DNA from 3 places in the Paenibacillus lutimineralis genome. Region 1 is predicted to be linked to each of the others. Evidence: predicted binding sites of a transcription regulator. Region 1 holds the regulator's gene; each other region holds the start of a gene.
The links. The regulator Rex, encoded in region 1, represses fermentation and respiration genes when NADH is low (regulators of the CRP and FNR family bind a similar motif). The targets are predictions, from matches to a motif close to TTGTGAAATATTTCACAA.
Positions count from the first base shown of each region.

Region 2: a site for Rex is predicted at 6,143-6,160, ahead of nirB (nitrite reductase large subunit NirB). Genes of this name have one in related genera too.
Region 3: a site for Rex is predicted at 2,237-2,254, ahead of EI981_RS26785 (formate/nitrite transporter family protein). Genes of this name have one in related genera too.

Region 1 covers NZ_CP034346.1:2,495,148-2,502,609, forward strand. The annotation lists gene dinG (ATP-dependent DNA helicase DinG) at 1-1,181, shown strand, start outside; gene EI981_RS10555 (redox-sensing transcriptional repressor Rex) at 1,215-1,865, shown strand; gene EI981_RS10560 (amidohydrolase) at 1,855-3,153, shown strand; gene EI981_RS10565 (cell wall elongation regulator TseB-like domain-containing protein) at 3,192-3,677, shown strand; gene EI981_RS10570 (hypothetical protein) at 3,951-4,484, shown strand; gene EI981_RS10575 (AAA family ATPase) at 4,477-5,979, shown strand; gene EI981_RS10580 (3-hydroxyacyl-CoA dehydrogenase family protein) at 6,116-6,988, shown strand; gene EI981_RS10585 (acetate/propionate family kinase) at 6,985-7,462, shown strand, end outside.
Region 2 covers NZ_CP034346.1:6,132,540-6,140,001, reverse strand. The annotation lists gene EI981_RS27340 (GH36-type glycosyl hydrolase domain-containing protein) at 1-1,378, shown strand, start outside; gene EI981_RS27335 (LacI family DNA-binding transcriptional regulator) at 1,502-2,494, shown strand; gene EI981_RS27330 (formate/nitrite transporter family protein) at 2,610-3,380, opposite strand; gene nirD (nitrite reductase small subunit NirD) at 3,386-3,706, opposite strand; gene nirB (nitrite reductase large subunit NirB) at 3,721-6,123, opposite strand; gene phnE (phosphonate ABC transporter, permease protein PhnE) at 6,506-7,309, opposite strand; gene phnE (phosphonate ABC transporter, permease protein PhnE) at 7,306-7,462, opposite strand, start outside.
Region 3 covers NZ_CP034346.1:6,007,425-6,014,886, forward strand. The annotation lists gene EI981_RS26780 (molybdopterin-containing oxidoreductase family protein) at 1-1,053, opposite strand, end outside; gene EI981_RS26785 (formate/nitrite transporter family protein) at 1,273-2,094, opposite strand; gene EI981_RS26790 (hypothetical protein) at 2,337-3,125, opposite strand; gene EI981_RS26795 (ABC transporter ATP-binding protein) at 3,128-3,970, opposite strand; gene EI981_RS26800 (M15 family metallopeptidase) at 4,280-5,149, opposite strand; gene EI981_RS26805 (AarF/UbiB family protein) at 5,292-6,962, opposite strand; gene EI981_RS26810 (phasin family protein) at 6,966-7,274, opposite strand; gene EI981_RS26815 (uroporphyrinogen-III synthase) at 7,336-7,462, opposite strand, start outside.

The DNA.
Region 1 (7,462 bases):
CCCCTGGAGATCCGGGGCAGTTCGTAACGCGGCTTCTGCCCGATAAGAAGCCCAAGTCCTGGGATGCTCTAACTACATTGGAAAACTCGATATATATTACCTTGGGGGATATCCTCCGCAAAGGCGAGCGAATGGTAGCTGAAATCCGAGAGGAACAGGATGACTACGGTGCTGAGAGCTTGATTACGGATATCAGCGGACTGTTCAAGGATTTGGCTAATGAACGTGAGACGCTCCGTTTCTTCATGAAACTGGAGGATGAGAATACGGTATATTGGCTTGAAGCTAATGGGAACTACCGCAATCGTTCATTGCAGATTTTTGCCGTACCGATTGATGTCAGCGCTCAATTAAAGGCATATTTCTTCGATAAGAAGAAGAGTGTAGTTATGACTTCGGCGACATTGACCGTTGATAAATCGTTTCAATATGTCATTGAACAGCTCGGTCTTCAGGAAGCGGCTAATACAGACCGTTTGATGACGGCGATGCTGCCTTCTCCATTCAATTATAGGGAGCAAGCATTAGTGCTCATACCGCGGGATTTCCCGAGTGTTAAGGGCAGCGTAGGCGATGATTATTTTATTCAGACTCTGGTGCGTTCTTTGGCGGATACAGCAATTGCTACCAAGGGGCGGATGCTTGTTCTTTTCACATCCTATCGGATGCTGCGACAAGTATATGACCCATTAAAAGAGCGGCTGTCCGATGAAGGAATCACCGTCATTGGACAGGGTATGGATAGTGGCAGCAGAACGAAGTTGACCCGTCGTTTTCAAGGGCAGCAAGCATCGGTGCTGCTCGGGACGAGCAGCTTCTGGGAAGGCGTAGATATTCCTGGCGAAGCATTGACGAGCCTGGCGATTGTCCGCCTGCCGTTCCAGCCGCCGAATCACCCGCTGGTTGAGGCTAAGAGTGAGCGGCTTCAGAGGGAGAAGAAGAACCCCTTCATGAAGCTGTCGGTGCCTCAGGCGGTTATTCGCTTCAAGCAAGGGTTCGGGCGTCTAGTCCGATCTTCTGCGGATCGAGGAATTGTCGTTGTATATGATACTCGCATCTTGGAATCTTATTATGGCAAATACTTTTTGTATTCTTTACCGGGACCGAAGATGGAGCATATGACATTATCGCAAATGGTTCCACGGATCTCAGAATGGTTAAACGATGACGAAGAGTCGTAATTTCTTCGAAATGCACCTGTAGGGGGAAAATATATGAAATCAGAAAAAATTTCAGATGCGGTTGTACGCAGATTGCCTGTATACTTGCGGTTTCTTAATGAATTAAGCCATCGCGAGGTCTTGACGGTTTCTTCCCAGGAGCTCGGACAGAAGCTGGATCTAAATCCAGCCCAAATCCGCAAAGATCTCGCTTATTTCGGCGACTTTGGTCGGAAGGGGATCGGGTATGACGTCTCATACTTGATCGAGAAAATACGGCAAATTCTGAATTTGGACCAGCAGATTAACGTGGCTCTCGTCGGAGCTGGTAATCTGGGACAAGCCTTGTCCAATTACAATACGTACGTGAAGGATAATATGCGGATTATCGCAGTCTTTGACGCCAACCCGGACAAGATCGGCAAGAAGGTCAAAGACATTACGATTCAGCCGATCGAGGAGCTGGAGCAGACGGTAAGAGACAAGCATATTCAGATCGGAATTATTACGGTACCTGATGTGGAGGCGCAGCGCGTTGCCGACCAGCTTGTTGCCGCAGGTATAGGGGCAATTCTCAACTTTGCGCCCACAATCATCAAGGTTCCTTCTGACGTGCGTATCCATGCGGCAGATTTCACAACAGACCTTATTAGTCTTGCTTATTATTTGCAGAGTGGAAAGGAATTACCGGAAAATGAGTCGTAAATGGTTGATTAAGAATGGTACATTTGCAGTGCTGGACGAGAAAAGTCCGATCGTCCATGGCTATATGCTGATCGAAGGAAATACGATTTCTTATATCGGCGAGGAGCGGCCTGAGGGCGTAGAAGGTGCGGAGACTTATGATGGCAAAGGCCTGCTCTTCATGCCGGGCCTCGTCAATTCACACGGGCATACGGCGATGTCATTGCTGCGTGGTTACGGAGACGATATGGTCCTTCAGGAATGGCTAGAGCAGAAGATGTGGCCGATGGAGGCGAAATTCACTCCTGAGGATGTATATTGGGGTGCTTCTTTATCTGTGCTGGAAATGGTCAAAGGTGGAACTACGACCTTCCTAGATATGTACGATCATATGGATCAAGTGGGTAAGGTTGTTGAGGAATCGGGCATCCGCGGTGTTCTAACACGCGGTGTTATCGGTCTCTGTCCGCCTGAACTGCAGGATCAGAAGCTGGCCGAAGCGATTCGCATTGCTCGTGATTGGCACGGGAAGGCCGAAGGACGGATTACAACAATGATGTCGCCGCATGCTCCGTACACATGCCCGCCGGATTATATTGAGAGGTTTGTGCAGGCAGCGCATGATCTTAATTTGCCATTACACACACATATGTCCGAGACACGAGCGGAGGTCCAACAAAATGTTGACCAGTATGGCGTACGTCCTGTTCAACATCTGCTTAACCTGGGCTTCTTCTCCCGTCCATCTCTGGTAGCTCATGCGGTGCATCTGACCGATGAAGAGATTGAGATTCTTGCCGCCCACAAGGTGGCAATCTCTCATAACCCGGGCAGCAACCTTAAGCTGGCTAGCGGGGTAGCGCGGGTACCGGAGCTTCTGAAAGCAGGCGTTACGGTGTCGCTAGGTACAGATGGCCCAGCGAGCAACAACAATCTCGACATGTTCGAGGAGATCAGGCTGGCCGCTTTAATCCATAAAGGGGTGTCCGGCGATCCGACGGCCGTACCTGCTCTTGAAGCTCTTCGTATGGGAACAGAGTATGGAGCGAAATCGCTCTACTTGAACAATACGGGCAAGTTGGCAGCTGGAATGAAGGCCGACATGATCGCCGTAAATACAGACCAAGCTCACTTCTTGCCGCGGACTGATTATATCTCTCATATCGTCTATTCAGCAGGTCCCAAGGACGTAGAGCATGTATGGGTCGATGGCAAGCAGATTATCCGTCACGGTGAATGTTTGACGCTGGATGAGGAGCGCATTCGTTATGAGGCGCAAACGGCCTTTGAAGGACTTCTCGGTCGGTAAGGTGGGAATTAGAACTCTAACTGGGAAGGAAGAGAAGGTTGAAGAATAGAACCAAATGGATTCTGCTCTCCATTGTGATCCTGCTGATCATCTTCTTTGGCCTTTACCGCTTCTATTTATATATTCAAGAGGATATTTGGCAGGGAGAGAATGCGGCGGTAGCACTGGCCAGACAAGAGACCGGGCTTGTTGAATCGGAAAAGGTGTGGAAGTCGGTCTGGGATGAGGTGTGCTGGGTCGTTCAAGGTAAAAATGCGGACGGCGTAGAGGTCATGGTCTGGCTGCCCGAAGGGAAAGCAGCAGTAGAGAAACCCTTATCCGAAGGGGTATCCGAGCCGGAGATTCGTAGGATTATACAAGATCAGTTGCCTGGAATCAATATTGTTAGATTGACTCCGGGTATATATAACAATCAATATGTATGGCAATTGTTCTATAAAGATAATTCACATTATTATTACCGTTTCTATAGTTTCAGCAATGGTGAGTCGTTATCAGAAATGTTCACATTGCCAAATCGTTAGAACTGAAGACAGATAACAAGTCTTGTTCCAAAAGAAAAGTGAAATCGTAGCATTACTATGCGATCGATGCGCTTTGATTTCTTTTGAACAGGGCTTGTTTTTTTATGTATATAAGAGAGAATAGCCAGGGATGGAAACATTTAATATCTTAGATTTAAAAGGATGTTCACACTTCACTTTCTTCTTGGGTATAAGGTGTGATATACTAAATCCAGTTGTTTTGATAGATTAAAGTATATACAATTTATATATCATACTGAAGGGGGACATCTCGTGAAACTGCGAATTGGAACGATCGCGGCTAGTGTTGCGGTTTCCGCACTGCTATTATTTGGCGGCTGGTATTCTTATCAGCATTGGGTGGTAGAGAGCCCGTTCGAGAAGACAGTGAAGCAATTTGACGGCGTGAACAGCGTCGAATCCGATATAAACCGGCAGCAAGTAGCCTTGAAGCTGGATCTTAAGCCCGGCACCGACCTAGGAGAACTGGTCAAGTATATTCAAGAGGATGGCAAGAAGTGGGTGGGTCAGCGTCAGTTGTCATTTGAGATTAAGGATCAATCGAATCGTGATCTGAACAGAGCATGGAACAAGGTTCTGTTCCCGATTGCCCAAGCGATGGAGAACAAGCAATATACCGATATTAATACAGCGCTTGATCAACTACAGCAGCAGAATAAGTCTATTACAGCGAAGGCTGAAATGGATGATAAGAATGTGTATATAACACTTACAGACGGCAAGGCTAGTAAATTTATAATTCTGCCTCGCGTTCCAGAGCGAATGGGGGCATGGCCTAATGCGTAAGAGAATAACGGAAATGATCATTGGCGTAGTACCCGTACTGCTTATTTTTCTAGCATTTATCGGCGTTAATATATTGCCTTTGGTATTCATCGGCTTGATCGTTGGCGGTTTGTTCATTCTGGCCAAGATGCGCGGCGGAATTGCCGTAGGTGCAGCACAAGATCGTAGACGCAGAAAGAATGGACCGGCAAAGCTGACGTTCGCAGAGATCGGTGGCCAGGAGAGCGCTAAGCAAGAATTGATCGAGGCGCTTGATTTCATGGTCCGTTATGAAGAAATAACGAAATTCGGTATCCGGCCGATCAAAGGCATCCTGCTTACAGGGCCGCCGGGAACGGGGAAGACGCTGCTGGCTAAAGCCGCCGCCCAATACACGAATTCCGTGTTCGTGGCCGCTTCCGGTAGTGAATTTGTTGAAATGTATGTCGGGGTTGGGGCAAGCCGGATCCGCGATTTATTCAAAGATGCGCGTACCCGTGCCGCGAAGGAAAATAAAGAAAGTGCCGTTATCTTCATCGATGAGATTGATGTGATAGGCGGTAAGCGCGAGGGTGGACAGCAGCGTGAATACGATCAGACACTGAACCAACTGTTGACGGAGATGGATGGGATCTATACTTCGGATACACCTCGTATTCTGTTAATCGCAGCCACCAACCGCAAAGAGATGCTCGACAATGCCCTATTACGTCCAGGTCGATTTGACCGTCATATTCAAGTCGATCTTCCCGACAAAAGAGGGCGTGGGCACATCCTTCAGCTTCATGCTCAGAATAAGCCACTGGCCGAGCATGTAGATCTGGAGAAGGTAGCCGAGGAGACATATGGCTTCTCGGGTGCGCAATTGGAGAGCGTGATGAACGAAGCAGCGATCTATGCGATGCGTGAATCCGAGGAACTGATCACACAGCTGCATCTGTCGCTAGCAATCGATAAGGTCATGCTTGGGGAGAAGACGGATCGTGAGTCAACCGTGGAAGAGAAGCGACGGGTTGCTGTGCATGAGCTTGGCCATGCCGTTGCTGCCGAGGTTGTCTCGCCAGGTAGCGTCAATCAGGTCGTCTTAAGTCCGCGCGGTCGGGCGCTCGGCTATGTTCGACATAATCCGCAGGATGAGAAATATTTATATACCAAAGATTATCTTGAAGGACAGATTATCGTTGCGCTGGCGGGAGCAGCGGCGGAGGAAATCTATTACGGAGGACGAAGCACGGGTTCAAGTAATGACTTTGAGCAGGCCTTGAACATTGTTCAGACGATGATGACATCCGGCCTTACCTCTTTGGGAATTATGAATATGGATATGATGACGAAGGAAGTGCTCATGAGAGAGAATTCCAGAATACTGGATGAGCTTGCTGCCAAGTCCAAGCAAATTCTAATCGACCATTCGGCGATATTCGACAATTCCTTAGAAATCCTTTTAAAGGAAGAAAGACTGTCTGGGGAACAATTCCGATGTCAATTTAGTGAAATCAGTAATTTACCGGCATAAAACATGATGCCGGTTATTTTTTTTTACTTTTTCTTCGTGCTAAGATATTATTATATGTTGGGTATAAAAAGATGTATTATTCGACATCTGGGGTACAATATTACGTAAGATCATGAAAGGATGGAGCGAGAGAACCATGAATTTCAAAAAGATAGGTGTCATAGGCGGCGGCACAATGGGGCAAGGGATTGCTGAGATGCTTGCAGCTAAAGGACTTGATGTACTGCTCGTTGAAGAAACGAACGACAAACTGAACCATGCTTATAGCATGATTGAGACGAGCCTTGATAAGCAGCTCGAGAAATGGGCAATCACAAAGGCTGAGAAGAAACTGATCTTATCCAAAATTCATAAAGTAACTCATTTTGCCGAACTCGGTACCTGTGATATGGTCATCGAGACCATTTCGGAGGATTTGGATGCCAAGAAAAAGGTATTCAAGCAATTGGATCAGGTATGCCCAAGCAACATTATTCTGGCCAGCAATACTTCCACCCTCAGCTTGACTGAAATTGCCGGCTCCACGAAATATCCAGAACGCGTTATTGGTATGCATTTCATCTATCCAGTAGCTAAAATTAATCTCGTTGAAATTATTCGCGGATTGAAAACTTCGGAATCCACTTTCGAAGAGACCAAACTTTTCGTGGAAGAAGTTGTAGATAAGCACGGAATTATGGTATACGAATCCCCAGGCTTCGTGACCTCCCGAATCATCTGCTTGATGATTAATGAAGCTCTGCATGTACTTGGCGAAGGCGTAGCTACGGCCGAGGATATTGATGATGCAATGCGCATCGGTTATCAATTCCAATACGGGCCTCTGGAAATGGCCGACCGCTTTGGTCTTGATTCGGTACTTGCTGCTCTTGAGCGCATGTTCCGTGAATTTGGCGAACTTAAATATCGCCCTTCCTTCGTGTTGAAGAAAATGGTTCGCGCCGGATCTCTCGGTGTGAAAACTGGTGAAGGATTTTTCAAATACGATAAGGATGGTGACCGGGTGTGAAATTGCTCGTAATTAATGCAGGTAGTTCATCTTTGAAATATCAATTGTATGATATGACCGATGAATCGGTATTGGCTAAAGGCCTGGTTGAACGGATTGGTATGGATTCCTCGATCCTGAATCATAAGGCAACAGGCAAAGAGGAAGTTACTGAAGTTAGTGAAATCCTCGAGCATACAACGGCTATCCGTAAAGTGCTTGACAAATTGACCGATAAAGAGCACGGCGTTCTGAACTCCGTAGAAGAGATTCAAGCTGTAGGCCACCGCGTCGTTCATGGCGGAGAAGCGTTCAAAGGTTCTGCGCTTGTTACGGGCGATGTAAAATCGGAAATCCGCCGTCTGTTCGACTTGGCCCCTCTTCATAATCCGCCAGCTATTCTGGGTATTAATGCAGCGGAGAAGAATATGCCTGGGGTACCTCAGGTTGTTGCCTTCGATACAGCTTTCCATCAGACGATGGACGAGAAGGTAT
Region 2 (7,462 bases), 2.9 Mb from region 1:
GCTGACGGTATACAGCCATCAATTTGAAGATGACGGGAATTGGCCGCAGTGGTTCATGTTTGACCGCTATGCTCAGATACAGCAGGAAGAGAGCCACGGCGATATCATCGTCTGGCCGTTGAAGGTGCTTAGCGATTACTTAGCGGCTACACAGGACTATGGCATTCTGGAGGAAACAGTACCATACACAGTGAAGGGAAGCTTCAGCTTTACGGATCAAGCCTATACTATCCTCGATCATATGAATCGAGAGATTGATTATATCCGCAGCCACTTCCTGCATGATACGCATCTATCCTCATATGGGGACGGGGATTGGGATGATACGCTGCAGCCAGCAAATGCACAGTTGAAGAAGTATATGGTCAGCAGCTGGACCGTTGCTCTGACTTACCAGTCTCTGAATCAATTGTCCAAGGCATTGGCGTCCGTTCAGCCAGATTTGGCTGCTGAGCTTGCGGAGATGACCGACCGGATCAGACAAGATTACTATCATTATATGCTGCAGACGGATGTGATCCCGGGTTTCCTCTACTTGGAAAATCCCGAGTCGGCGAAGCTGATGCTGCATCCTTCAGATACGGAGACAGGTATTCAGTATCGTCTGCTTCCAATGACTCGGAGCATGATTGCCGAACTGCTTGATCCGCAACGTGCGGCATCGCATTATGAGCTCATTAAGGAGAAGCTGTTCTTCCCGGATGGTGTGCGCTTGATGAATCGTCCAGCTCAGTATGCCGGTGGAGTCAGCACACATTTCAAACGGGCGGAGCAAGCTGCCAACTTTGGCCGCGAGGTCGGACTTCAATATGTCCATGCTCATATCCGCTTCGTAGAAGCAATGGCCAAGCTGGGACATGCAGAGGACGTATGGCATGGTTTGCAGGCTATTAATCCTGTAGGCATCCAGGATGTAGTTCCAAATGCGGAGATTCGTCAGAGCAATGCCTACTTCAGTAGCTCGGACGGGAAGTTCAATACGAGATATGATGCTCAGACGGGCTTTGAACAGCTGCGTAGCGGCGAGGTTCAAGTCAAGGGTGGGTGGAGAATCTACTCCAGCGGCCCGGGGATCTATATGAATCAGCTGATCTCCAATGCGCTTGGAATTCGCCAGGAACAGGGCGATCTCGTAATTGATCCGGTATTGCCAACCGAACTGGATGGATTGCACTTCGATTTCCAATATGCTGGAATGAAGATTACTTTCATCTATCATATAACCGGCGGACCGGTGAACGCAGTGGCCCTGAACGGGAATCAAATAGATACAGTGAGACTGGCAAATCCTTATCGTCAAGGCGGAATACGGCTATCCAGATCCGTCTTCGAACAGGTGATCAACCAAGAGGATCATGTCATCGACATTTTTATGTAAATTTATGGCGATCTGTATAGATCGCCCTTTTCCATAACTATAGGAGTTGAACTTGGCTTCACTCATACGACCATTAGTTCAGCCTTATGTCTTTGGTTGAGAAGATGAAGGAGCGAGGGTAAATTGACAAGCATTAAAGATATTGCCAAAAGGGCTGGTGTCTCGATCTCAACAGTATCCTATGCCCTTAATGGCAGCAGCAAAGTGACGGATGAGACACGGTCCAGAATTCTTCATATCGCCAACGAGTTGAATTATATCCCCAATGCGGCGGCAAGAACGTTGAAGAAGAAGGAGTCCAGGATACTCGGCGTGTTCCTTACCGATTTCAAGGGGGATGTGTACGGGGAGTTACTTGATGGGATGAAGGAGGTATGCAACTCGCAGGGCTATGACCTAATCGTATGCAGTGGGGAACAATCTCACCGTATGCTTCCAGAACGGATGATTGACGGTGCAGTCATTCTTGACCATACCTTCTCTAGTGAGGAACTGCTCAAGCATGCACAGCGCAACCATAAGATCGTCGTATTGGACCGGGAGCTGGAGCATCCGAACATTAATCAGGTGCTGCTTGATAATAAAGCGGGAGCGACCCTGGCCACGGAATACCTTGTTGAACAGGGGCATAAGAAGATTTATGTCGTAACCGGCCCAGACGATTCGTTCGACTCGATTCAACGGATGAAGGCAGTTAATCTGGTGGCGAGTCGGGCCGATGATGTGGAATGGATTGAGCTGCCCGGGGATTTCAAGAAGAGCGGAGGCGAGAGGGCTGCCGAACGGATTATTCAGGAGTATACAGAGCCGGTTGCTGTCTTCTGCCTGAATGATGAGATGGCGATCGGTCTGTGCAACCGCCTGGCGGATACGGATTTCATCATTGGCGAGCATGTACACTTAATTGGCTTTGATAATATCGAGCTCAGCCGGTATATGCAGCCGCGATTAGCCACGATTGATTACTCCAAGCGTAAATGGGGCGCGCTCGCTGCCGAACAGCTCATCAAGATCATTTCTGGAGAGGCTGTTGAGCATGAACGGATTTATGTAACGCTAGTGCAAGGTGCTTCCGTTGGTCGCGGACCGAAGCGGAGTAAACTGTATACGAATTAAATAATGACCCGAGTTGAGACACTTATGACAAGTGCTTTCAATCGGGTCATTTTGTATATGGGGGACTTTGGCTAAGCTTCATTGATGGTCACAGCTTCTGAATCGTAAATTTACATTAAACCCGCTTAGCCTTGCCAATATACCAATAGGGTACCCCTACAAACAGGATCCCTCCTACCATGTTGCCCAGTGATACCGGAATCAAATTTGCGGCAAGACCTGCCAGTGTTACAGTTTCCGGATGGGGAACCAGCAGCGAGATGGATAGGAGCGTCATATTCGCAACACTATGCTCAAAGCCAGAGGTGATAAACGCGAACAAGCACCAGAAGATCATAATCAGCTTTGCGGTTTCTTCCTTCATTTTTATGGAGCACCATACCGCTAGACATACAAGAATATTACATAGAATTCCTCGCATGAACAGTTCCATAAAAGGCGCATTCATCTTCACGCTTGCCACCGAATTAATAAATTCAGCAACCCCGCCAGTCGCAAGTCCTGTCAGGACAAAGATGGCGGCAACCAGAAATGAGCCTACAAAATTGCCAACGTAGCTATAAAGCCATATTTTCAAAGTCTCGAGCCATGATGTCTTTCTTTCAAGTGTACTTACCGTCATCACAAAGTTGTTCCCTGTAAATAGTTCACTTCCGGCCATGATGACAAGGCTTAAGGCGATTCCAAAAGAGACGCCCATAATGATCTTCGTACTTGGAACTTGAGCAGGGGTTAAAAGACCGCCTATCGTAAAAATAAGGATAATGCCAAGACCAACGAACAATCCAGCAAGCATGGAAGAGACCAAATATTTACCTTTACTCTGTTTAAGCAGGTTGACTTTGCCAAGCCCGGCCTGGTTGATCTGCTGAATGATATCATTCACCTGACTTATACCCCTCCTATATAAACAAATCCATCGATGATCTCAGTCTCGTAGGTTTGTATACAGCCGTCATCTGGTTTTTGTACTTCTCCAGTCACAAGGGAAATTTTCCAATCGTGAAGCGGACAGAAGACAAATTCCCCTGAGACAATTCCTTCAGCGAGTGGCCCGTTCTTATGGGGACAGCGATTGCTTACGGCACGAACATCTCCATTTGACAAACGAAAGACCGCGATAGACTGACCGTTCAACTGCACCTCCTTACCGATCTGTACGGGTAAATCCTCAAGCTTCATTACTTTCACCTTATCTGTCGTCATGCTCACTGTGATCTCCTCCCTTATCGCTTCTCAACTGTATAGAGTTGCTTACGCTGATCGTCTATCAAAGCTTCGCCCCAGGCCTCAGCATACGTATCCCGTGCATGTTCGAATCTTGCCGCAAGCGAGGCGACCTGTTCTTGATCGGCAAGCGCCCTGCGAACGGTATCCACACCGATACGCTCTACCCATGGTGCTGTACGCTCCCCATAAATCCCTGTCTCGCGATACATTTGCACGTAGGCCTTCGCCATTAGGAGCACTTCATCCTCTGTCGTTACCGTCGTAAGGCTGTCGCATTGGCGCACTTCCGTTCCGCCATTGCCTCCGATATAAAGCTGGTAGCCATTCTCGACACAGACAATGCCAAAGTCCTTCGTCAGCGCCTCTGCGCAATTGCGTGGACAGCCGGATACGCCAATTTTCATTTTGTGAGGCGTGTCTACCATTTCAATTTCTTGCTCCAGGCGAATGCCAAGTCCGAGCGAATCCTGGGTACCGAAGCGGCAGAACCTAGAGCCAACACAAGACTTCACATTGCGAAGTGATTTGGAGTAAGCATAGCCTGAACGCATCTCGAGATCAGCCCATATTTTCGGCACATCCTCTTTCTTCACTCCATAGAGCCCAACCCGGCTAGCCCCCGTGATTTTGACGAGAGGGACATTGTATTTCTTGGCGACTTCTCCGATCCGAATCAGGTCGTCTGGCGAGGTTGTCCCGCCGTACATCCGAGGAATGATTGAAAAGGTACCGTCCTTCTGAATATTGCCTTCCATCCGTTCATTAACGAAGCGCGAGGCCTTGTCATCCTCATATTCGTCAGGACGAATCATACGCAGGTAATAGTTCAATGCAGGACGGCATTTGGAGCAGCCCTCTTCATTCTTGAAGCCAAGCACATTGCGAACCTCTTTAGGAGTTTGCAGGCCCTTTTCTTTTATAGCAGCAACGACTTCATCTCTAGACAACGAAGTGCACCCACACATTCCGCTGACTTCAGCAGAGGCGTCAAACTTATCCCCTAACGTATGGGCAAGGATCGCTTCAACCATGCCGCGGCATTTGCCACAAGATCCACCTGCCTTGGTGATCGTCTTCACTTCGTTAAAGGTCGTTAGCCCATGCTCGAGGATCGCTCCTACGATCGTCCCTTTGGTTACCCCATTACAACCGCATACCGTCTCGTCGGCACTCATGGAGGCAACATCCAGACCGCTCTCTTCACCTGCCTTATGAAGCACTGAAGCATTTGTAAACTCCGAGATATCGGATTGCTTCTTCAGCATGCTGAACAATCGGGTTCCATCTGAAGCATCACCGTAGAGCACTACGCCGACGACCTTGTTGTCGCGAACGAGCACTTTTTTATACGTACCTGAGCATTCGTCTTGCACGACGATCGCCTTCGTATTCTCACATGGGTGGATCTCGCCTCCAGAGAACAGGTCGCAGCCTGCAACCTTAAGCTGTGTTGATAAGATACTTCCCTGATAGCCTGTTGTAGGATTACCGGTCAAATAGTCAGCCAGCACAATAGCTTGCTCATACAAAGGGGCAACTAAACCGTAGGCAATCCCCCGATGCTCAGCGCATTCTCCTACCGCATAAATAGCTGGATCTGAAGTCTGTAGAACATCATTAACGCAAATAGCACGTTTTACTTCCAGACCCGTATCCCTTGCAATCGCCACATTCGGACGTATCCCTACAGCCATTACGACAAGGTCGCATTCGACACTCGTCCCGTCCTCGAATCGTATGCCTTGTACACGCTCATCACCATAAATCTCTGTCGTCTTTTTCTCCATCAGGAACTTCATGCCTTGCTTCTCAAGATCGCGCTTCAATAAGGCTGCCGCCGCATGATCAAGCTGCACTTCCATCAGATCAGCCAATAGATGAACCACATGAACCTCCATGCCTCGATCCAGCAATCCACGAGCAGCTTCTAATCCAAGCAGGCCTCCGCCAATGACGACGGCTTTTTTATACTGTCCCGCAGCATCCATCATCGCCTGCGTATCATCTATCGTTCGGAAGCCGACAACGCCTTCCAAGTCATGCCCTGGAACAGGCAGAATAAAGGCGCTTGAACCGGTGGCGATAATGAGCTTATCGTACGAAACAATCGTTCCTTTATCCGTAATAACTTGTTGTTCTTCAAGGCGAATTTGCGTAACATGCTCGTTAGAGACCAGACGAATTTGATTTGCTTCGTACCAATCCCAGTCATTAATGTTTATTTCATTAAAGGTTGTCTTGCCTTGCAGCACGTTGGAGAGCATGATCCTATTGTAGTTCGGGTAAGGTTCATCCCCAATCATTGTGATGTCATACAAATCAGGATTTCTCTTTATGATTTCCTCAATGCAGCGTGCACCTGCCATACCATTGCCGATCATCACCAAATGACTTCTCATCCTTACTCCTCCAATATCCTTGTGAATGAAATCACATGTTTTAAATTATGTTACCTAGTAATCAAATAGTAAAGAGTGATTGGCGTCACTTTTTCTATGGATTTTTTACAAATATTATAAATAGCTAATAGCCTTACCCTTGTATTAAAGAGTAAGGCTGATAACGATATTATCTTCCATTGATTCTTAACAAAATCATTAGTGCGTGTTCAAAAAGGCTGGTTTTCAGCACCGAGAAGGTGGGATGAAGCTAGGGCGCGAGGAGCGCAACGTACGTAGTTGGTACGCGAGCACCGGAGGGCCCGGCTGAATTCAAGATTCGATGTCGAATAGCTTCATGATTTACTTCGTGATCAAAAGCGGATTTTTTGAACAACCTCTATTAGACCAGCTTCTTGCGGAGTGTTCCAGAGATCAGGTCTATGGTTGTGATCATGATAATGATACCGAGCAGGATAATGCCTACGCGATCCCAGTTCCGCGTGCTCAGGGCGAAGATCAGAGGCGTGCCGATACCGCCAGCGCCTATAATGCCAAGAATCGTCGCGGAACGGAGATTAAGCTCGAAGCGGTAGAGTGTATATGACAAGAAGCCAGGCAGAACCTGCGGGATGACTGCAAACCATAGAATTTGCAAACGGCTTGCTCCCACTGCCATAAGCGCCTCCAGCGGGCCGTTGTCGATATTCTCAACTTCATCGGCGAACAATTTACCGAGCATCCCTACGGAATGCAGGCCTAACGCCAGAACTCCGGCGAATGATCCGGGGCCTACCGCTTTGATGAATAGGATCGCCATAACCACTTCCGGGAAAGTACGGATCAGGCTAAGGAATATCTTACCGGAGCCGGATATTACCTTGCCACGGCTCATATTAACCGCCGACCAGAAGGCGAACGGAATACAGATGATCGTCGATATGAAGGTACCAAGAACAGAGATAGCTAGCGTATCCAATAGTCCCCTCAGTAAATCCTCTCCATCCGGCAGGTATACGTAACCCCAATCCGGAGAGAACAGTCCGGCCAGGATCGACTTACTCACTTGTCCGGCTGTTTCTTTAATACCGGAATAGGGTATGCCGGCAAAAGCCCATATATAGACAAGAATGAGTGCGATATAGATGAGTAGGCGATAACGGTTCTTCTTAGGCTTAGGTATGATATCATTCCATGATTTTGTCATAACAATTTCTCCCGCAGCTTAGAGCTGATATAATCGATGGCCAGTACAACGGCCAGAGTGACAATAATGATCATGCAGGTCTTGTCGTACTCCAGGAATCCTAAAGTAACTTCATAATAATGGCCGATACCCCCGGCGCCGACCAAGCCGAGC
Region 3 (7,462 bases), 3.0 Mb from region 1:
CAGATCCGGACACTCCAAGGCATCGTCGTTCACTTTCCCATAGGCACCGTTCGATTTATAAGCTCCGCCTCCAGGCACAAGCCATTGTCCTATGAGGGCTGGCAGGCAGGTAATCGTCCGTACGGTCATGCCCCCGTTATCATGATGTTGAAGTCCATTTCCGATATGAATATAGGCTGGAGATGTCTGTCCATACATCAAGGCAAGCTTGACAATATCCTCCGTAGGAACGCCTGTAATGACCGATACACGCTCCGGCGTATACTGACGAACATGCTCCCGAAGCTGTTCATGACCGATCGTATACTGCTGTAAGAACTCTTCATTCACAAGCTGCTGTTCGAACAGTACATGCATCAATCCTAGGGCTAGTGCGCTGTCTGTTCCCGGATAGACAGGAATGAACCAGTCGGCACGCTGCCCGGTCCGATTGCGATGGACATCGATCACAACCAACTTGGACCCCTGCTTCCGTGCCTTCTCGATCAGAGCGATCTGATGCATATTCGTGCTGACGAGATTACCGCCCCACACGATGATCAGCTTCGCCTGTACCGTCTCTTCGGGGCTAGTCCCGCCGCCGAAGCCCATCGTATATTTCCAGCCAGTGTTACCGGCGGAATTGCATATTCCCTGCTGAAGCTGAGAGGAGCCGAGCCGATGGAAGAACCGGCGGTCCATTCCGTCCACGCTGAGCATCCCCATATTTCCATAGAAGCTGTAAGGCAGGATCGACTCTGAACCATATTCCTTAATCAATCCTTGATACCGCTCTGTAATCTCTGCGATAGCCTCATCCCAGGTAATCCGTTCAAACTTGCCTTCCCCTTTGGCCCCTACACGGCGGAGAGGATATAGCACACGCTCCGGATGATAGATCCGTTCTGTCATATTTCTTACTTTATTACAAATCGCACCCTGGGTGATTGGATGGTCCGGGTTGCCGGCCACCTTGACGATTCGTCCATTCTCTTTGTGCAGCAGCAAACCGCAGGTGTCTGGGCAATCCAACGGACATACTGCAGGAAATACTCCATTCTCCTCTTGAACCATCTCTCATCCCTCCTAATTAGGTAATTGTATTTGATAACAGGCATGAATGTCTATAGATAGGATAACGCCCCAGTTCGCCGATTACATGATGTATAGTTCCTTCAAAACATGTACCTAGAAAAATACAAATGACCCGAGCATGAGGTCCTTCCTGATAAGGAACCTGACATACACGAGTCACTTGCGATGATCTATATTATAGAACTCAATGGATGGGAGTTAAGCCTTCGCGTCGGCCTTGGCAGTCACCGAATCGACTGCAGTTTCCTCCTTGGCATCTTTCAAGTATACAGCCCAATAGGCTCCGGCAACGAACAATGCGCCACCCGTCAAGTTACCGAGCCAAACAGGAATAAAGTTCATGAAGTATTCTCCCCAGGAGAAGTAACCTTCAAATATTGCCGCCGGAATCAGAAACATATTGGCCACAACGTGCTGGAATCCGATCGCCACAAAGGCCATGGTCGGGAACCAGATCCCGAGTATTTTACCGCTGAAGTTGTCTGCGCCATAGGCCAGCCATACCGCAAGAGCTACCAGCCAGTTACAGCCAATACCGGACACAAACGCCTGAAGGAAGTTATCGTCCAGCTTATGTCCTGCCATATCAACCAGCTTGTCGAGGTAAACTCCGCTTGAAGTTAGACCAACAACATGTCCGAAGAAATAAGCAACAAACAAGGCCCCAACAAAATTGGAGATCGTAATCAGGATCAAATTCTTGAACATTTCGCCCGTCGTGATTCTCTTCTTGAACCGTGCCAGGGACACAGCCATCATATTCCCGGTCAACAGTTCGCCCCCCGCCAGCAGCACTAGAATAAGGCCAACCGGGAACACCGCAGCACCAATGAAAGTTGCAATGCTTCCCCACTCTTTAGGCGCGCCAGCAATCACGCGAATATCGAGCAGGAATCCAAGAGCAATAAACGCCCCGCCCAAGAAACCGAGAATAAACACGGTCAAGAGTGGATTATGTGCCTTCTTCACTCCGGTTTCCACCGTTGCTTGAGCAATCTGATCCGGTTTGTAATACGCCATGGAATTTCTCTCCCTTGAAATATTTTTTGTTTTTATATAAAAACTTAGCTTAATATCATTAAGCCAACCAAGTCTCGCCAAGACTAGCTTACAGCGTGATTTTCATTTCGACTTTCATTGTATCGTGGGTCATCCTTTGGTTATGTGATTTTTGTCACAAACTATATGATGGGACTTTTTTGCCTTACAAAAAAGACCCCATCCTCCGCTTGTAAGTGGAAAATGAGATCTTATTCCTTATTTTACTGGCTGTATGCCGATTGAATCTCCTGATATCTCTTCTGTCGATCCTGCTTGCTTAGCTTCGGACAGGTATAACAATATCCATCCCCGGTCAGATAAGCCAGACAGCAGGTCGGCTTCATACGCGTCTGCTCCCCGGGCTGATACGGATCATCCAACCAGATCTCCTTCACATCAAAAGGATTGCGCTTCAAGCCGAAGCAGCTGCAGTTGATATGCTTCGTAAGAGCTCCATAGGCTTCTAGCAAGTGCTCCCGATGCTGCTCTTCATCAAATAAACCGCTCAATAGATTCACGTAATATTCGGCCCCTAGCGGAATTTGCCCCCAGAGCTGGGATAGAGGGAGGTCAGTAACCGCAGAGATTGCTGACATAATTGGCTGCAAAGAGCGATAGAATTGCTCCATTGAATTCCGCTGCCACTCGGTACGCTCGCCTGTAGGCCAAGCCAACTCTGCCGCTGATTTGAGCACAAATAAAAGTTGTGGATATCCGTTCCCGCAATCGATCTGAATCCTCAAATTAGTGGGTGACAGATCCAATCTCACGTCCGTCATTGCCGTCATATAGATCATCGCTGCACAGACTGTCCGCCAGCTCGACGCAAAGTAAGTCCCAGCGACATCGATCTTGCTGCCTTGGATCTGGTGCTTATATTCTAACAGGAGCAGCTTGATCTGCTCCTGATCGGTCAATAACTGCGCATCTACGCTATAAATCGCATCTGGTCTGGGATCCCTTACTACCGATAAATATTGTGAGAGCCACTCATATTGGATGTCTCGCATTCTTATTTGGCCAACTGATTGGCGATTTCAACTTTTCTACCACGAAGCACCTTTCCTTCAGCAGCACGATACAGCTCATATGGAAGACATAATGGCACACCGCTGCGTGGATCTGTAACGATATCTGCTTCTATACCGAATACTTCACGCAGCACTCCTGTCGTCACGACTTCTTCAGGGGTACCTGAGGAGATGGCTTGCCCTTGTTTGATAGCAACCATATATTGCGAATATCGAGCAGCATGATTCAGATCATGAACGACCATAATGATCGTCCGCCCCAAATCATGGTTCAATTGCTCCAGCAGCTGCATCACTTCAAGCTGATGGGCCATATCAAGAAAGGTCGTTGGCTCATCCAGGAACAGAATATCCGTCTCTTGTGCCAACGCCATGGCAATCCAGGCACGCTGCCGTTGTCCGCCAGATAACTGATCCAACCCACGTTCGCTGAATTCGCTCATCTTCGTCGCTTCCAGCGCCCAGTCGATAACGCGGCGGTCCTCCGCTTTCAGGCCACCGAATCCTTTCTGATGGGGGAAGCGTCCATAGGAGACCAGCTCCCGGACAGTAAGTCCCTCTGGAGCGGTAGGATTCTGCGGAAGAATCGCCAACTGCTTGGCAACTTCCCGGGTCGATTGCTTGTGAATCGATTTCCCGTCGAGCAGGACCGTCCCAGACTTAGGCTGCAGAATACGGGCCATCGTCTTCAATATCGTCGATTTCCCTGAGCCGTTAGCTCCGACCAATGCCGTAATCTCCCCTGCGGGGATTGAAATATTTAAATCTTGAACGATCAAGCGATCCTCATAGGCGATATCCAAATGAGAGGTCTTCAATGACACGTTGACGCACTCCCTTTCTCTGTACAACCATAAAACAGCTCCATAATATCTTAAAGATACTGATAATCATTATCATTTGTCAATACATATTTATGTTTGTCAGACCTGTGTACGTGCACAGGAGAACAACCGTTCCAGCCTTATAACCTAAGGCTTCTGGCAATTTTAATGGCGGATCGGAGTCAATCTGGGCTACAAAACAAAGAAAAAAAAGGGCACCATCTTGGCGCCCTTCCTCATTCGGTCATATTCCAACCTTTATTCTAACCTCTTCATATTTACACGCACGCTATCATATAGAATACCCCATTAAGGATTCGCTGTTACGGGAATCGATCCATAATATTCTTCCAGGGTAATTCCCCGATCAGCAATCTCGGATGCGATATCAGCGCCAACATAACGGATATGCCAAGGTTCATATTTGTAGCCAGTAATACTATCTTTGCCTTCAGGATAACGAATAATGAAGCCATATTCCGAAGCATGCTTGGCCAGCCAATCCGCTTCTTTCGTGTCCCCGAAGCAATCTTCTGCAGCACACTTCCCATCGCTACCGGACACATCGATGGCAAGTCCTGTCTCATGCTCACTATGCCCAGGCACAGCGCTGTAGGTCTTAGCTTTCTCTTCTCCATCCCGCTCAACATAGCGATTGAACAACGCAGTCTGCGTCTTATGGGAACGATAGGCCGATACCCCCGCCAAGTAAATTCCATCCTTCTCCGCACCGTCGAACAGATTCTCCAGCGCCTTAGCGGCTTCGCTGCGCATCATTCGTTTCTCTATTTTCTCTTTAAACGTAAAGCGAACATTCGGATATACGAGATCTGACGGATTATAATCATCCGGTAGTGCAAACTCCTTATTGACTAATACTGCAACACTATTCACATCAGAAGATGCCGCCATATCGGGTCCAGTTCCCTCTTGCGAAGAGCCTGTATTATCCGCCCCTGAATTGTCCGTCGACGTATTACCCTGATCTTCATTGTTCTTACTGTTGTCAGCTTCACTATCTCCAGGAGCTGCAGTCCCCTGATTATTCGTACCAGCGTTATTCACAGCCGGCTGATTGCTGCCGGAAGCTGTCTTATTCGTGTCATTACAAGCCGTCACAAGTGCCATCGCAAGCAGTAATGCGGACACCATAGTCAGCGTCTTCACCTTTGTATTCATCCACTAAGTCCCCCTGATACCTATTTGCAAAGTCTTACGATTATTATCAACGAACCTTCATTCGAACGATTCTAAATCGCGGCCTTACTATTGTACCAGAGTTGATCATAAATTTCCTGTCTCATAGACATTCAAGAAGTATCTAAAATCTGCCTGATTTAAAAATAGAATATAACAGCCATATCACCATCAATGTGGCAATGACGAAGCCTATATCGATAACCGGTATGTTCCAGAGCAGAATCGGACTATTTGTCATGGAAGTACCGATAATAACGCCGACCATAATAATGCTGAATGACAGCAGTACAATACTGAAGGAAAGGCGGTTTCCAATCTGATTAAACTTGCGCATGAGCTCTTCCATCCCTGGGATGTCCATCTCCGTCTTAATCTTGCCCTTACCAATGATTGAGGATAAGCGCTGCATTTGCCGTGGCAAATCGGCCAACGATTCACCGAATTCAACAGCTTCGCCCAGCAGCTTCTTCCCTAGCCTGCGTGCGTCCAGCTTCTCGCGCAGCAGCTTCTTGCCGAACGGCTCGGCAAGATCAAGAATGCTGATATCTGGATCCAGACTCTGTAAGACACCCTCCACTGTCAATAAGGACTTACCGAGCAGCAGCAGATCCGCTGGGAGCACCACACCATGCCGCTGCGCTGCAGCGAACAGATCATTGATCGCAGTGCCGATACTGATCTGGGAGAATGGAATATCATAATAGGTCTCCCGTAGTCGCTCCAGATCGAGGCGTAATCCGTTCATATCCTCTACTTCGTCCAGCAGGCCCATTCGTAGGATGGCCCTTGTCATGCCCTCGGTATTACGGCGCATTAAGGCAATAATTAGCGACGACAGCTGTTCCTTCATCTCGGAGCTAATCCGGCCCACCATCCCAAAATCAATAAACACAAGCCGGCCATCATGAAGAACCAGCACATTACCAGGATGTGGATCTGCATGGAAATATCCACTAATGAAGATTTGATGGAGCATGGCATCGACCAAGGTAGCAGCGAGTTCCTTCACATCGATCCCGCTCGCCTTAATCTCCGAAGCTTTATTCAAATGAATACCCTCTACAAAATCCATCGTAAGTACTTTAGAGGTTGTGCATTCCCAGTACACTTTCGGAATGAATATTTTCTTGCTGCCTGTAAACTGTTTACTGACCCTCTCCATATTTCGGCCCTCGCCCGTATAATCCAGCTCTGCCTTAATCGATCTGGAGAACTCCTCTACCATTTGCGGTATTTGATAATGTCCGACCCAACCCCAGCGTTTCTTCGCAATCGCCGTCAGGTTTCTCAGAATATCCAGATCCCGATCAATGATAGGGAAAATCCCCGGGCGTTGAATTTTAATCGCTACTTCTTCTCCAGTTGCCAACCGCCCCTGATGAACTTGGCCAATAGAGGCAGCGGCTAACGGTACTTCATTGAACTCAACCAGAAGCTCCTCTACAGGCATATGGAACTCTCTCTCCAGAATCGCTCTCGCTTCCCTGGCCGAGAATGGAGTAACTTGATCCTGGAGCTTGACCAACTCAGCAATGATAGATTCCGGAAGCAAGTCGGATCTAGTACTGGCGAGCTGTCCCAACTTCACAAAGGTCGGCCCAAGCTCCTCTAGTACGAGCCGAATTCTCTCCGCCAGTGTATGGCTCTCCGGCTCACTCTTCAGAATCCAGCGCAGCGGAACGGAGAACAGCCGGGTGAGTCCAATCTCCTCCGCAATATAACCAAAGCCATGGCGCCCCAGCGCCATGGCTATCTCCCGGTAACGCCCGGCATGCCGTACAGTAACTCGCATTGCCTATGACTGCCCGTTCTCTGCCAGCTTATTCTCCAATTCCGCCACCCGGCCTTTGAGCTCCTCCACTTCTTTTACCGTGGCCAATCCCATGCCCTGCATTACGGATCTAACCTGTTCATTGATCAGTTCCTTGAAGCGATCCTGCTCCTCGGCCCCTTTGTCGATCAAGCGCTCCACCAGTTGCTTCGATTCCGAGGGAGCAAGCTCTCCACGCCTTACCAACTCGTCCACGACACCTTCAATCTTCTCTTTGCTGACAATCGTAAGTCCCCAGCCTAATGAAATAGCCTTCTTCAACAGATCACTCATCGGTTACACCCTTTCCAAAATAAATTTGGTCTATATAACCCCTCTATAATCCATTATATCCCTATTCTTCTGCGTTCGCTGTGTCCAATGCAGCACGATGGACACGGGAACCGTCCTCCGTCTCATAGAACTTGACCAACTCAATGATCATACTGCCCATCCGTTCTTCCTCTGGGTAGACCACTCGC